Regions from separate parts of the Paenibacillus sp. FSL F4-0087 genome, predicted to be linked through region 2. Evidence: predicted binding sites of a transcription regulator. Region 2 holds the regulator's gene; the other holds the start of a gene.
What was found. The regulator LexA, encoded in region 2, represses DNA repair genes until DNA is damaged. The targets are predictions, from matches to a motif close to CGAACATATGTTCG.
Positions count from the first base shown of each region.

Region 1: the regulator LexA is predicted to act here: its motif matches at 4,187-4,200, upstream of recA (recombinase RecA).

Region 1 covers NZ_JBBODJ010000001.1:226,161-233,256, forward strand. The annotation lists gene rny (ribonuclease Y) at 127-1,668, opposite strand; gene MHB84_RS01145 (regulatory protein RecX) at 1,979-2,716, opposite strand; gene recA (recombinase RecA) at 3,053-4,117, opposite strand; gene MHB84_RS01155 (competence/damage-inducible protein A) at 4,357-5,613, opposite strand; gene pgsA (CDP-diacylglycerol--glycerol-3-phosphate 3-phosphatidyltransferase) at 5,721-6,308, opposite strand; gene MHB84_RS01165 (YajQ family cyclic di-GMP-binding protein) at 6,630-7,096, opposite strand, start outside.
Region 2 covers NZ_JBBODJ010000001.1:5,411,223-5,418,318, reverse strand. The annotation lists gene MHB84_RS24960 (ABC transporter substrate-binding protein) at 1-227, opposite strand, end outside; gene MHB84_RS24955 (carbohydrate ABC transporter permease) at 305-1,174, opposite strand; gene MHB84_RS24950 (ABC transporter permease) at 1,187-2,149, opposite strand; gene MHB84_RS24945 (HAD family hydrolase) at 2,686-3,492, opposite strand; gene MHB84_RS24940 (hypothetical protein) at 3,521-4,033, opposite strand; gene MHB84_RS24935 (DUF896 domain-containing protein) at 4,160-4,369, opposite strand; gene MHB84_RS24930 (LysM peptidoglycan-binding domain-containing protein) at 4,466-4,843, opposite strand; gene lexA (transcriptional repressor LexA) at 5,150-5,776, shown strand; gene MHB84_RS24920 (aldehyde dehydrogenase) at 5,890-7,096, opposite strand, start outside.

The DNA.
Region 1 (7,096 bases), 5.2 Mb from region 2:
CTTCAAAGCATCCGAAACTTCGCAGGACCTCTATCTCTTGCTCATCAATTTTATTATAAAAATGCCTTTTAACAGGCTATCAACAGGAAAAGTGGCCCACTACTGCGGCCACTTTTCCGTAATGCTCTATTTTGCGTATTCAACCGCACGGGTTTCCCGGATGACGGTGACCTTGATGTGACCCGGATAATCGAGTTCGTTCTCGATCATCTTCGTGATGTCACGTGCGAGGCGGAAGGCTTCAGCATCGTCGATTTTCTCAGGCTGTACCATGACGCGAACTTCGCGTCCGGCCTGAATGGCATACGATTTCTCGACACCTTCGAACGATTCCGAAATTTCTTCCAGCTTCTCCAGTCGTTTGATATACGTTTCCAGCGTTTCGCGGCGTGCGCCTGGTCTTGCTGCGGAGAGCGCATCTGCTGCGCCAACCAACATGGCAATAACCGAAGTCGCTTCGCAATCCCCGTGATGGGACGCGATACTGTTGATTACAACCGGATGTTCTTTGTATTTCTTCGCTAGTTCCACGCCGATTTCGACGTGTGATCCTTCCACTTCGTGATCCAGCGCTTTACCAATGTCATGCAATAGACCTGCACGTCTTGCTAGGGTTACGTCTTCTCCGAGTTCGCCAGCCATCAATCCAGCCAGATAAGCGACTTCCATCGAATGTTTCAAGACGTTTTGACCGTAGCTTGTACGGAACTTCAACCGGCCCAGAATTTTAATCAAGTCCGGATGCAGACCATGCACGCCCACTTCAAAGGTAGCTTGCTCACCGTATTCACGGATACGCTCATCCACTTCTTTGCGGGATTTCTCCACCATCTCTTCAATCCGTGCCGGGTGAATACGTCCATCAGCCACCAGTTTTTCGAGGGCAGTACGGGCGATTTCACGGCGAATCGGGTCAAAGCCCGACAGAATAACAGCTTCTGGCGTATCATCGATAATGAGGTCAATCCCTGTAAGGGTTTCAAGCGCACGGATGTTACGTCCTTCACGACCGATAATCCGGCCTTTCATTTCTTCATTTGGCAAAGTAACAACGGATACCGTTGTTTCGGCCACGTGGTCAGCCGCACAGCGTTGGATAGCGAGTGTAATAATCTCGCGGGACTTTTTGTCCGCTTCTTCCTTCGCTTGCTGTTCAATGTCCTTGATCATTTGAGCCGTCTCATGACGAACTTCCTGTTCTACGTTGGACAGTATGATACTGCGTGCGTCTTCCATAGTGAGGTTGGATATGCGCTCCAGCTCCGTCACCTGGTTTTTGTAGATCATCTCGATCTGCTGCTGTGTCTCATCAATTCGTTTCTCTTTGTTAGCCACTTGCTCTTCTTTACGTTCGAGTGATTCCAATTTTTTATCCAGCGACTCTTCTTTTTGCAACAATCGTCTTTCTTGTCGTTGAATTTCGTTCCGACGTTCACGAGTGTCTTTTTCAGCTTCGGCGCGAATGCGATGGATTTCGTCCTTCGCTTCCAGCACCGTTTCTTTCTTCAGTGCCTCTGCCTCTTTCTTCGCGTTCTCCACGATTTGCACGGCAGCTTGTTCCGCACTGGAGATTTTAGCCTCTGCAAGAGATTTGCGAATAAAATACCCTACTCCGAACCCAATAACGAGCGCGGCCACAACGAGAACGATCGTGATTACGATGTCCATACTGTTCACCTCCTCGTTGGTTCCTCCAAGGCACTCCTTGGGTCAATTTGTTGTTTTCAAGCCTTACATATTTTTGGGAATAACGAATACTCACGGCGATCCCCCGCCGATTTTCATTTCACATGTACATGCTTCCATGTACTATTCACCGTTTCCAGCGAACCCATAATCATGAATGGTATAAATCTTAAAAAACAGAAACCGCTTTTTTGGAAGGAAAAAGGGTTGTCCATTTCTTACAGACTCATGTCCATTTTAGTATTTGACGAAAGAAATTGTCAAGAGAATGCAGTATAGTGGGTCCAGTCTGCTAATCCCATAACAACGCTTCGTCATCTTCGAGGTCTTTAGCCTCGTCTTCTTCAATTAAACAATTCACGACCCGACGCACCATATCCATGGAAAAACCTCGTCGCATCAAGAAGGGAAGCGTTTTACGTTTCTTCTCCTGGATGTCTCCTTTGACCTGATTCCATTTTTTGCGTCCGGCGGTTAGAGCCGTCTCATATTCCGCATCTGTACTTACACCTTCCAGCGCTTCAGCAATTAGCTCATTGGCAATGCCCTTCTGACGCAGCTCTTGCCTTATCCACAGTTTTCCCTTCCGCTGGCCCTCCATACGCTGACGAGTCCATTCCTTCGCAAACAGTTCGTCATCGACCAAGTTCTCCCGCTCAAGCCGATCCAGGGCCTCTTCAATCAACGATGCAGCAAACTCTTTCTGACGCAGCTTCTGACTTAATTCGTGGCGTGTGCGGGGTTTATGCTCCAGATATCGCAAAGACTGCACATACGTCCGCTGTCGCTCGTCAGCAATAATGATATCTTCCAAGTCCTTTTTCAGAAACGTATTTCCCCGGGTCATCCGATATTTAATCATTACATCTTCAAGCACCGTAATTGAATATAAACCAAAGGTAATTCGGTAACGAGCTTCCCTGCTCTTCGTTCGTTCAACTCGTGTAATGATAAGTTCTTCGTTATCCGGGAATTGGGAGATTCCCTCCAGCTTGGCTTCTTCATATAAATCATCTTCATGTTGATCCATTTCGGTCTCCCCTTCCACATCATTTGATACTTGTATCACCTGGTGTCTACTGATAGCACAGAACAAAACAAAAGACTTTCTTGAATCCGATTAGCAGATCTCCGACGGAGATAACACAGATAAACTGCATACGTTTAGAGCGTAATTTCACAGAGACACCAGATGTAATACAAAAGGCCGGAAACAATGTCCGGCCTCTCCCTAACAGAAAACGTACTAACAGCCCCTGCCCATTCGGACAGAGGCTGTTGGACAGCGCGAGCGCACACCTTACCCCATTAGCCTAGATCTAGATCGAGCCAAGATCACTCAGACAAGTTTCGGGGATTCAGAGCATTACTCGTTAATTTCAAACAATTCTTGTTCTTCTGCCGCTTCTTTTTGTTGATCTTCAGTCGTAGGCACAGGAACTGCAGTAGTCAAGTTGCTGGCTACACGGATTTTTTGCTCGATTACTTGAGCAATATCTTGATGCTCTTTCATGAACTGCTTGGCGTTCTCACGTCCTTGACCTAAACGCTCGCCTTCGTAAGAGTACCACGCACCACTTTTGTTCACGATGTCCAGCTCTGTACCAATATCAATGATACTGCCTTCTCTCGAAATACCTTCACCGTACATAATGTCCACTTCCGCTTGTTTAAACGGTGGTGCCACTTTGTTTTTTACAACTTTGATACGAGTACGGTTACCGATGATGTCATTGCCTGATTTAATACTCTCAATACGACGTACATCCAGACGTACTGTAGAGTAGAATTTCAGGGCACGACCACCAGGTGTTGTCTCCGGGTTACCAAACATAACACCGACTTTTTCACGAAGCTGGTTGATGAAGATTGCGATGGTTTTGGATTTGCTGATTGCACCAGACAGTTTACGCAGCGCCTGAGACATCAGACGTGCTTGCAAACCGACATGGGAATCACCCATTTCGCCTTCAATTTCCGCTTTTGGTACCAATGCAGCAACCGAGTCAATAACGACAATATCTACAGCTCCACTACGTACAAGCGCTTCTGCAATTTCAAGCCCTTGCTCACCCGTATCTGGCTGAGACAGAAGCAACTCATCAATGTTAACACCCAGTTTGCTTGCGTATTGCGGGTCAAGAGCATGCTCTGCATCGATAAATGCAGCTTGTCCACCCACCCGTTGTACTTCAGCAATCGCATGCAATGCTACAGTTGTTTTACCGGAAGATTCTGGTCCATATATTTCAACAATACGGCCTTTAGGCAAGCCGCCTGTTCCTAATGCAATATCCAGAGCTAAGGAACCGCTGGGTATGATTTCCACTTGCATATGAGTCGACTCACCCAGTTTCATGATGGATCCTTTACCAAATTGCTTCTCTATTTGACGGAGCGCCATATCAAGCGCGGCACGACGGTCTGACAATAAGCTCACACCCTTTACTGTTTATAAGATAATGATACCTTGTTTTAACACGTTTGCCAAGCTTTTTTTCGAACATACATTCGTTTTTTTTGTGAAGGCCGAGGCGCCTCTTCCTCAAGCAAACTTTCCATTAAACAGAAAAAAGAACCGTAAACAAGGCTGTAAAGCCTGATTCTACGGTTCTTCCGTCTTCCTTTATTATACTTGCTTGCCTTAGCAAATGCAATCCGAGCTATGAACTAGTCCATCTCCACAAGTTTGCGCCACAAACGGTAAAGAATCGCCTTCGCTGAACGGATCCGCACCGTCTCCCGATTGCCATTAATGCGCAGTTCATGAATTTCTGTCTCTTTACCACGTTGAGCCAGAGCGATGAAAACAAGTCCTGGTGGTTTGCGTTCAGAATAACCAGGTCCCGCTACACCTGTAACCGACAGACCGAAGTCGGCATCCCCAATCATGCGAATCTGTTCTGCCAGCACTTTGGCGACTTCCGGACTCACTGCGCCCGGTGCATCTTCACCTTCTAGGTAGGCATGTGGCACATGGAGCAGCTTCTCCTTAATTTCATTGGAGTAACATACTATTCCACCCTTAAGCATCGAAGCACTGCCAGGGACTGACGTCAGACTTTGCATGACGAGCCCTCCTGTGCAGCTCTCAGCCGCGCTAAGGGTCAGACCCATATCAGACATCATCGTTACAATTGTGTACTCTATAGGCACATCCTCGTTCGCGTAGAGATGCTCTGGCAATCGTTCCCGGATCTGAACTTCCATTGCGTCCAGCTTCAGCTTCGCCTCACTCTCACTTGGAGCCTTTGTAGATACACGTACCGTAACTTCTCCCTCACTGGCATAAGGAGCAATCGTTGGATCTGTCTGCGTATCAATCAGATCCAGGAGTCGGTCTTCCAATGCCGATTCTCCGATCCCTGCAAACTTCAGCATTTTTGAGTAAATCGGCATTTCTTCTGTTAGTACATGCTGGAACAGCCAAGGTTTAACTTCCTGTTCAAACATTGGAATCAGCTCTTTCGGCGGTCCAGGCATCACTACATAATGTTTGCCATTGTCGGAAATCGCATTTCCTGCGGCAAGGCCTGTTTCGTTCGCCAGCGGTGTCCCACCTTCTATAACGATCGCCTGACGGCGATTATTTTCGGTCATGTCCACATTACGATCTCTGAAGAAGCTCTCGATTTTGTCCATAGCCATTCGATCTATATGCAGCTTGCGGTTCAAGACCGCCGCGATCGCATCCTTGGTCAGATCATCCTGTGTGGGACCGATGCCCCCGGAAAATAAAATGACGTCTGCACGACCCTGGGCGATGCGAATAGCGTCACTTAGTCGATTAAGGTTATCACCAACCACCGTTTGGAAATATACATCAATCCCGATCGCAGCCAATTCACGGGATAGATATCGGGCATTGGTATTCACAATTTGTCCAAGCAACAATTCTGTGCCAACTGCAATGATTTCTGCCTTCATTCAGCATCCTCCTGTACACGTGGTGAGTGATCAAAGGGCAATAGGATAATTTCCTATTGCCCTTCGTACAAATGATTTCTTCATGCTTACCCATTTAACCTCAAACGTTACGCTTTTGATAAATGAAGCAAATTTTTGTTTTTGATAAAGTAATCAATACCTGACCAAATTGTAATGATCGCTGCAGCCCAAACGGCAATAACGTCCATGTGAATACCCGTAAATGAGAACGGGAAATTATTCAACAACAGCAGCACAATCGCCACAATTTGCACGACGGTTTTCAGTTTGCCCCAGGCACTTGCTGCAACAACCGAACCATCCAATAATGCAATCTGACGCAAGCCGGTAACCGCAAACTCACGACTAATAATGACCACAGCAATCCAGGAATCCAACTTGCCCATTTCCACAAGTGAAATCAGCACCGCAGTAACCAACAACTTGTCAGCCAGCGGATCAAGCAATTTCCCTAGGTTGGTGACCATATTATTTTTCCGCGCCAGATAGCCATCAATTCCATCCGTGCTTGCTGCAATGATAAAAATGACAGCAGCAATCAACTGATTATACGGAAGTGATAAACTTCCCAATTGCAACGGCTCTGGATAAAACGGAAAATCTACGAGCAGGAACACCATCAAAAAAGGGATTAAGCAAATTCGTGCAAGCGTAATCCGGTTGGGTAAATTCACAAGACGCCCTCCCTCTTATCCTCCATTACTCCAAACATTCATCTTAATCCCGTATTCATCATCCGGAACATGAAATGTACAGTTTCACTGTCAATCAGCACTAAAGTGCTCTCACTATGTAAAAACGCAAAAAATAAAGTCAACCGTTCAAACGCAAAACCGTTTTAACGTTCCGGTGACTTTCAGAAGATGTACTGCTTTTCACAAAGTCAGCAAACGATGATGACTGGGCTTTGATGCTTATCTGCCAGCAATGCACACTTAGTATAATATACGCCAATTGTAGTGTCAAAAAACATACCTTGCTACAAAGAGGAGATATTACTTAAAGTTTGTATATTGCAGATCCAGAGGTAGATTGGCACCGTTCAACAACTGCATAACTGCTTGCAAATCATTCTTACTTTTACCTGTTACCCGGAGCTGATCTCCCTGAATCTGACTCTTCACCTTCATCTTAGAGTCACGAATCAGAATATTAATTTTTTTAGCGATATCCTGATCAATCCCCTGCTTGAAATTCAAACGCTGGCGGACTGTACCTGAAGAAGCTGGTTCTACTTTTGCATAATCAATGTTTTTTAGAGGTAAACCCCGCTTAGCCATCTTGGATTGTAATACATCGATAACAGCCTTGAGTTTGGTCTCATCATCAGATACGATCGTTAACGCATCCTTATCCAGTTTCAGACTGCTCTTGCTGCCCTTGAAGTCATAACGCGTGCCAATTTCCTTTTCCGTTTGTGTAACGGCATTTGTCAATTCCTGCAAGTCCATTTTGGACACGA
Region 2 (7,096 bases):
AGCCAATCCTTTTTATACGGGTATGCTGGCTGGTCACTGTACAGAATAGATAGATTAAATGGTTCAGCTGCTTTGAAGGTCTCCCCTACACCATAGGACTCCATGGCTCCCTTGGATTCTGGTTCGACTTTGTCTCCACCAGCTCCGCTGCTACATGCTGCCAGAACGACACTCATCATTGTTGCCAATACCATCTTGCCTACCAGCTTACGTGGTCTCTGTTTCATTCAATTCTCCCCCTGCATGTGATTTAGATTGGCCTTACAATCAAGATGTTGAACTATATTGGGCTAGGATTACTGTTTTACTGTTTAACAGATCCCAACATGATACCGGTTACAAAGTATCTTTGAACAAATGGATAAATCGTTAAAATAGGCAAAATGGTGAGTACCATCGTGACCGATTTGATGTTTGCAGAAATTTGAGTCAGATTATCCGCTGAAGCACCAGCCGAAGCACCGCCTGTTGCACCTGCAATCATGTTGCGCAAGTAGATCGTAACGGGAAACAGTTCCTTTTTGTCGAGATACAGGAAGGCAGGAAACCAGGAATTCCAATGTCCCACAGCGTAAAACAGAACCATCGTTGCCATGACCGCTTTACTCAGCGGTAGAATGATCCGCAACAAAATGCCATACGTATTCAAACCGTCAATAGCTGCCGCTTCCTCAAGCTCTTCAGGCATGTTTTCGAAAAATGATTTCATAATTAACATGTTATAAATGCTGATTGCCCCAGGCACAACCAATGCCCACATCGTGTTATTGAAGCCCAGAGAGTTAATCAGGACATAGTTAGGAATCAAGCCGCCACTGAAAAACATCGTGAATACGGCGAACATCGTCAAAAATTTTCGTCCCATTAATCTTTTCTTGGATAAGGCATAAGCGAAAATGGTCGTCATGAACATGGAAATTAATGTACCTACAACGGTATATATAATTGTGTTTTTGTAGTTGGTCCAGAACATGCTATCACGAGAGATGGTCTTGTAGGTTTCCACATTAAATCCTCTTGGGATAATGCTTACCTTGCCTGAATTGATATAAGCCTCGCTGCTGAAAGACTGGGCCACGACATTCAGAAACGGATAGAGCGTGATGAATACCACAAGCAGCAAAAAGATGGCATTGAAAACTTTAAATACTTTGTATGATTTTGATTCCAGCATATTGCTCCTCCTTTACCACAAGCTTCGTTGTGTCAGTCTGCGTGAAATGGCATTAACCGAGAATACCAGGATCAGTCCAATAATGGATTCGAACAAACCAATGGCGGTAGCATAGCTAAAATTGCTGGACTGCAAACCTACCCGGTACAGATAAGTAGAAATCACGTCAGATGTCTCGTAGATCAGCGGATTGTAAAGGAGCAAGATTTTCTCAAATCCAACCGCAAGGAAATTACCCATGTTCAAAATCAGCAATGTAACGATCGTTGGCAAAATGCCTGGTATGGTTATATGGAGGGTTTGCTTCCAACGGTTCGCACCATCGATCCGCGCAGCCTCATACAAAGAATCATCAATTGTTGTTAATGCAGCCAAATATAGAATGGCTCCCCACCCCATACCTTGCCAAACCTCAGAGGTGATATAGATTGTTCTGAACCATTCCGCACGTTGCATGAAAGGAATGCTGTCTCCAGTAAAGAATGATACCATTCCGTTAATAGAGCCATTAACTGCCGTTAATTGCAGAATCATTCCGGCAACGATAACGATGGACAAGAAGTGCGGAAGATACGATGCGGTCTGCACAAACTTTTTGAAACGTTTGCTTTTCACCTCATTCAGCAGCAATGCAAAAATGATCGGAACTGGGAAGGTGAAAAGTAACGCAAGTCCACCGAGCATAAGTGTGTTCCCAAATACTTTCCAAAAGGTTGGGTCTTGAATGAACATCTGAAAATACCTGAATCCAACCCACGTCTCTCCAAAAATACTGCCTCCCGGTACAAATCGTCTAAATGCGATTACGTTACCGAGCATGGGCCCATATTTGAAAATAATAAGATAGATAATTGGAAGAATTAACAGTGAGTACAGCTGCCAATCTTTGCGAAGCAGAGCTGTAATAGTTCTCAACCTGCTTTCTTTACGTAAAGATGTCATCGTTAGCGTGGTTTTAGCGGTTTCCGACTCCATATGTTATTTCACTCCGATCCTTAGCTTAATAAAATAAAAGCGTTTTCGATCAATGCTTATCATCTCTTCTTTTTGTAGAAGACAAGTAATCAGATGCACTTCACCCCCACCTGCAGAATAAACCAAACCAATGTAAGCGATATCAATTTTGAAAATCATTAGAGGGTCAAGATGCTTCCCCTCATTTTCGTACTAACCACTTCATGTTGCCTTTCCAGAACTAGATAGTTTACTTCGATTATGTAAAGCGCTTACAAAAGATGTGAAAATTATAGCGAATAACTCCCGTTTCCACTTCATTCAAGTAAGTCAACAGATATTCGCTGTATTCATTCGCATACTAGTCATACTAGTATGTTAGTTATATTCTAAATCAGTAGTTCTATAATTTCAATAACTTTTAGTAAAAAAAATTATATTTTGTTATTATGGTATAGTTCAAACTGTCCCAAAACAAAAAAACATTGTTAGGTTTTATGGATAAAATACATCTCACAAAACCTAACAATGTTTGAGTAGTGCACTAAAAATACGGTTTATGATGCACTTATTGAGAATTCAGCAATGATTCGTTCCAATTCGGATAAATGCTTGATTTGATGGTCAGGCACATACGATTCGGTGTTCTCTTTATTCTCGCGGTTAATCCAAACAGATTGAATACCTGCAGACAACGCTCCACGGATATCAGTTGTAAGCTTATCTCCAACCATCATACTTTCCTCAGGTTGAACTCCCAGCTTACTCAATGCGTGTTCGAAGATCGAAGGATCAGGTTTTCCTTTACCGAACGTACCCGAGATAATAATTTCATCGAAAAAAGGAGCCAATTCAGGAACGCCATCAAGTTTCTCTTGTTGTAAAGCAGGACAGCCGTTGGTTAAAAGCAAAAGCTTAAACTTCCCTTGCAGATGACTCAATGTTTCCATCGTTTCTTCATAGACATGGGGTCTTAATCTCCGCTCAGCCCCAAATTGTGAGGCAAGTCGTTCCGCCAGATCTTCACGATCAACACCCAATTTTAACAAGCCGCGACGCCATGACTCTTTACGATATGCGGGTGCAAGTTGCTCCAACTGGCGAAACTCCGGCTGATCGCCACCTGTGAAGTTAGCCCAAAGACCTTCAAACGGGTTAATCCCAATCATTTTGGTAAACGAAAAAGTTTCATAAGATTCATACAGATTACGTGCCTCATTACGAACAGCCTCTTCAAGGTCTTCGGGTTTAATACCCGTCTCTTGAGCTGCAATCAGGCAAGTCTCATGGAAGGCTTCTCGAACACTGCGCTCATCCCACAGTAAAGTATCATCTAGGTCGAACAAAATCGCTTTTAACGCCATTTCGGTCATCTTCCCCTTTATGCAATAATTACTTTTTCTCGTATGTTTCCACGGTGATCTGATGTGCTTTGGCGAATTTCAGAAGACGTTCAGTGATTGCATCGGTATCATAACGATTAAGTAGTTTGGTAAATACCCATCTCTTACCTCGTGCATTATGCTCAATTACAACCGTACCTGGCTCAATTCTGAATTTCACGATATCATCGACTCCAATTGAACGCTCGCGGTTCCCTTTTGTCGTCAAAATCCGATTACTTCCTATTTTGACATAAGGGCGACGGAGCATGAAGATGACTGCCAAAAATACGTACAGCAACATGGTCACCCAGTCCCAAGTGGTCATCGGAGCTTTGACAAGAAATGTACTCATAAAGAGGTACAGGAATGCTAGTCCGATCAGAAAAATAGGAAACAGAAGGCTGCGTCCTTTAAATACGTCCTCACCTGGTGTACCGGAAATCGGTTTACCGCTTTTTTTGCGTTGCTGATTCAACTGCTTAGAATTTTTCCGAACCGTTCTCTCGAACGAACGCGACATGAGAATCCCCCTTAGATGTTCTTTGTATCGGCTTACATAACTGCAAACCAACATTTCCCCCTATAATTTGCAACCTCTAGATAACAGGAAGAAACCTAAATATCATATTGATATCATTAGGTTTCCTTAATGTTTGAGTTTGCCTTGGTGGCCCTGATCGTTCTCATCATCTACAATTTCAATCGAATCCAGTTGCTGTCTGAAATTGCTTCGAATGTTATTCAAATAGATTTCTCTAAGCTTGGCACGCTCTGCAAGCTCTTCCTCTGTCAATCCAGTGGATTTTTGCTTACGGGCCAATTCATTAATACGTGCTACCAGACTATCTATATCCAAGCTTGTCCCCTCCAAAAATACAAAGTCTTATTAACTTTGACATGATAAGGGCAGCTTGTCAAGCTGACATGCATTAGTGCGTGTGGATATGCAGTCTTATTCTGTGATTTGAGGCAGTATTAAGACTTGCCCCACTTGTATTGAAGTTGACTGAAGTTGATTCACTTTCTTAATTGCTTCTATATATACACGTGTATCCATTGTTTCAGGTTTGTGATCTAATGATATACTCCATAGTGTATCTCCTTGTGAAACTGCCATCTTCCCTCCAGGCAATAAATCGTTCTCATTGCCAGCGAACACAGTGAGTACTGTACTGCATCCAACCAGTATAATTAAGCTTACGATTATTAATTTCAAGACCCAAGTTGGGACATTACCTTTTACAAAAACCTTCTTAAAATTCCTTATGTTAGTTTCAACCACTTCTGAACGCACCGGTTCGTAAATGCTTTGATAAGTAGAATATCTCATTAAATATCGACCTCCAAACGTTTGTTCCTATCCGTTGAAATCAATATAACACGAACACTTGTTTTGCACAATAACTTTTTAGAACAATTGTTCGCTTTTTTTTGTTGCATCCTACATTCCAATATCTTTCTTCTATTGAAAAGGGAACTGTCATTTGCAGTATTTGATTAGACCAAAAGAAAATTTTCATCTTAATTCGCAAAAAAACATTGATTTTATGGCATTTTATTTAGAACTTATGTTTGTACGAACGGAGGTTCTATGTTATAATTTTCCCAAACGTTACTAAAATGGGGTTGATACGGTATGTCGAAGATATCCAGCAGGCAACAGGCTATTCTGGAGTTTATACGCAATGAAGTCCGGTTGAAGGGGTATCCTCCTTCCGTACGCGAAATTGGTGAAGCCGTTGGATTGGCTTCCAGCTCTACAGTACATGGACATCTGGATCGTTTGGAGAAGAAAGGTCTGATTAGACGTGACCCAACCAAACCAAGAGCCATTGAACTTCTCAGCCAGGAAGAGTCAGAGCATTCACATCAGTTTGCTCACAGCGTTGCTCGCATTCCTGTCGTGGGTAAAGTTACTGCAGGGGTTCCGATCACAGCAACAGAAAATATCGAAGATTACTTCCCTCTTCCCACGCATTATGTAGGCGAACAGAAAGTATTCATGCTTTCTGTCGTAGGAGACAGTATGGTAGAAGCAGGCATTGTTAACGGAGACTATGTTATCGTACGTCAGCAGCAAACTGCAGATAACGGCGATATCGTAGTAGCCATGACTGAAGACGATGAAGCAACGGTAAAAACGTTCTACAAAGAGAAAGATCATATTCGTCTTCAACCGGAAAATTCGACTTTTGAACCGTTGCGTTTGAAACACGTTAGCATCCTGGGCAAAGTCATCGGCCTTTTCCGTGATATTCATTAATATGTATTCTAGTTTTACAGAAGTCTCACAATAAGATACTTAAAGAGGTTGTCCCGTTCAACGGGACAACCTCTTTTTTTCTTATACAATATATATTGTTCTACGTTAGTCGATTATTCGCTGCGTTTAAGAATGCTTTTATGATGAGAGAACACTTCAAAACTCTGTTGACCATGGTAAGAACCCATTCCACTTTCCCCTACGCCGCCAAACGGGAGATAATGTGATGTCATATGAGACAAGGTATCATTAATACAACCACCACCAAAAGAAACTTGATTCAGAACCTGATTCTGCAGATCCTCATCCTGAGTGAAGAGATATAATGCCAGTGGTTTTGGACGACGAACAATCTCATCTAGCATGGGATCGAGGTCGGTATACTTAAATACAGGAAGAATTGGACCAAAGATCTCTTCTTGCATCACTGGGGATTTCCAATCCAATTCCCCGAGAACTGTTGGTTCAATGAGCAGCTGATCACGCTCAGAACGCCCACCGATTATTGCCTTGCCATCTTGGAGCAAAACGGATAAACGATCAAAGTTACGTGCATTGACAATGTGCGGAAAATCAGCATTTTTCATCACGTCATCTCCAAATTTATCCTGAATTTCTGCAGCGATCAATTCAAGTAATTTGTCATGTACGTGCTCGTGTACAAGCAAATAATCCGGAGCAACACAGGTTTGCCCAGCATTCAGGAATTTACCGCGGACAATGCGCTGAGCCGCCAGCTTCAAATCCGCATCCTGATGAACAATGACCGGACTTTTACCGCCTAGTTCTAACGTAACTGGAGTCAAATGCTCAGCAGCTGCCTTCATAACAATACGACCAACACCTGTACTGCCTGTAAAGAAAATATAATCAAACTTTTCTTTCAACAATGCCGTACTCGTCTCAACTTCCCCTTCCATAACTGCCATGTACTCACTAGGAAATATCTCATGGATCAAATCATAAGTTAGACGTGACACGGCTGGGGTTAATTCTGACGGTTTTATAATGGCACAGTTACCCGCAGCAATGGCTCCAATTAGAGGGCCGAAAGCCAGCTGGAACGGATAGTTCCATGGTGCAATAATAAGAGCAACTCCATAAGGTTCAGGATAAATGAAGCTTGTGCCATCGGGTATAGCAGAATTTGTAGGTACAGGTTTTGGTGTAGCCCATTCCTTCAAATGTTCCAATGCAAAATCCAGTTCACCTAACACGATCCGAATCTCAGAGCCATAAGCCTCTGTTTCAGATTTATTTAGATCCGCACGAAGTGCGTCAAGAATACGTTGCTGATACTTCTCAATTCCCTGTCTCAAT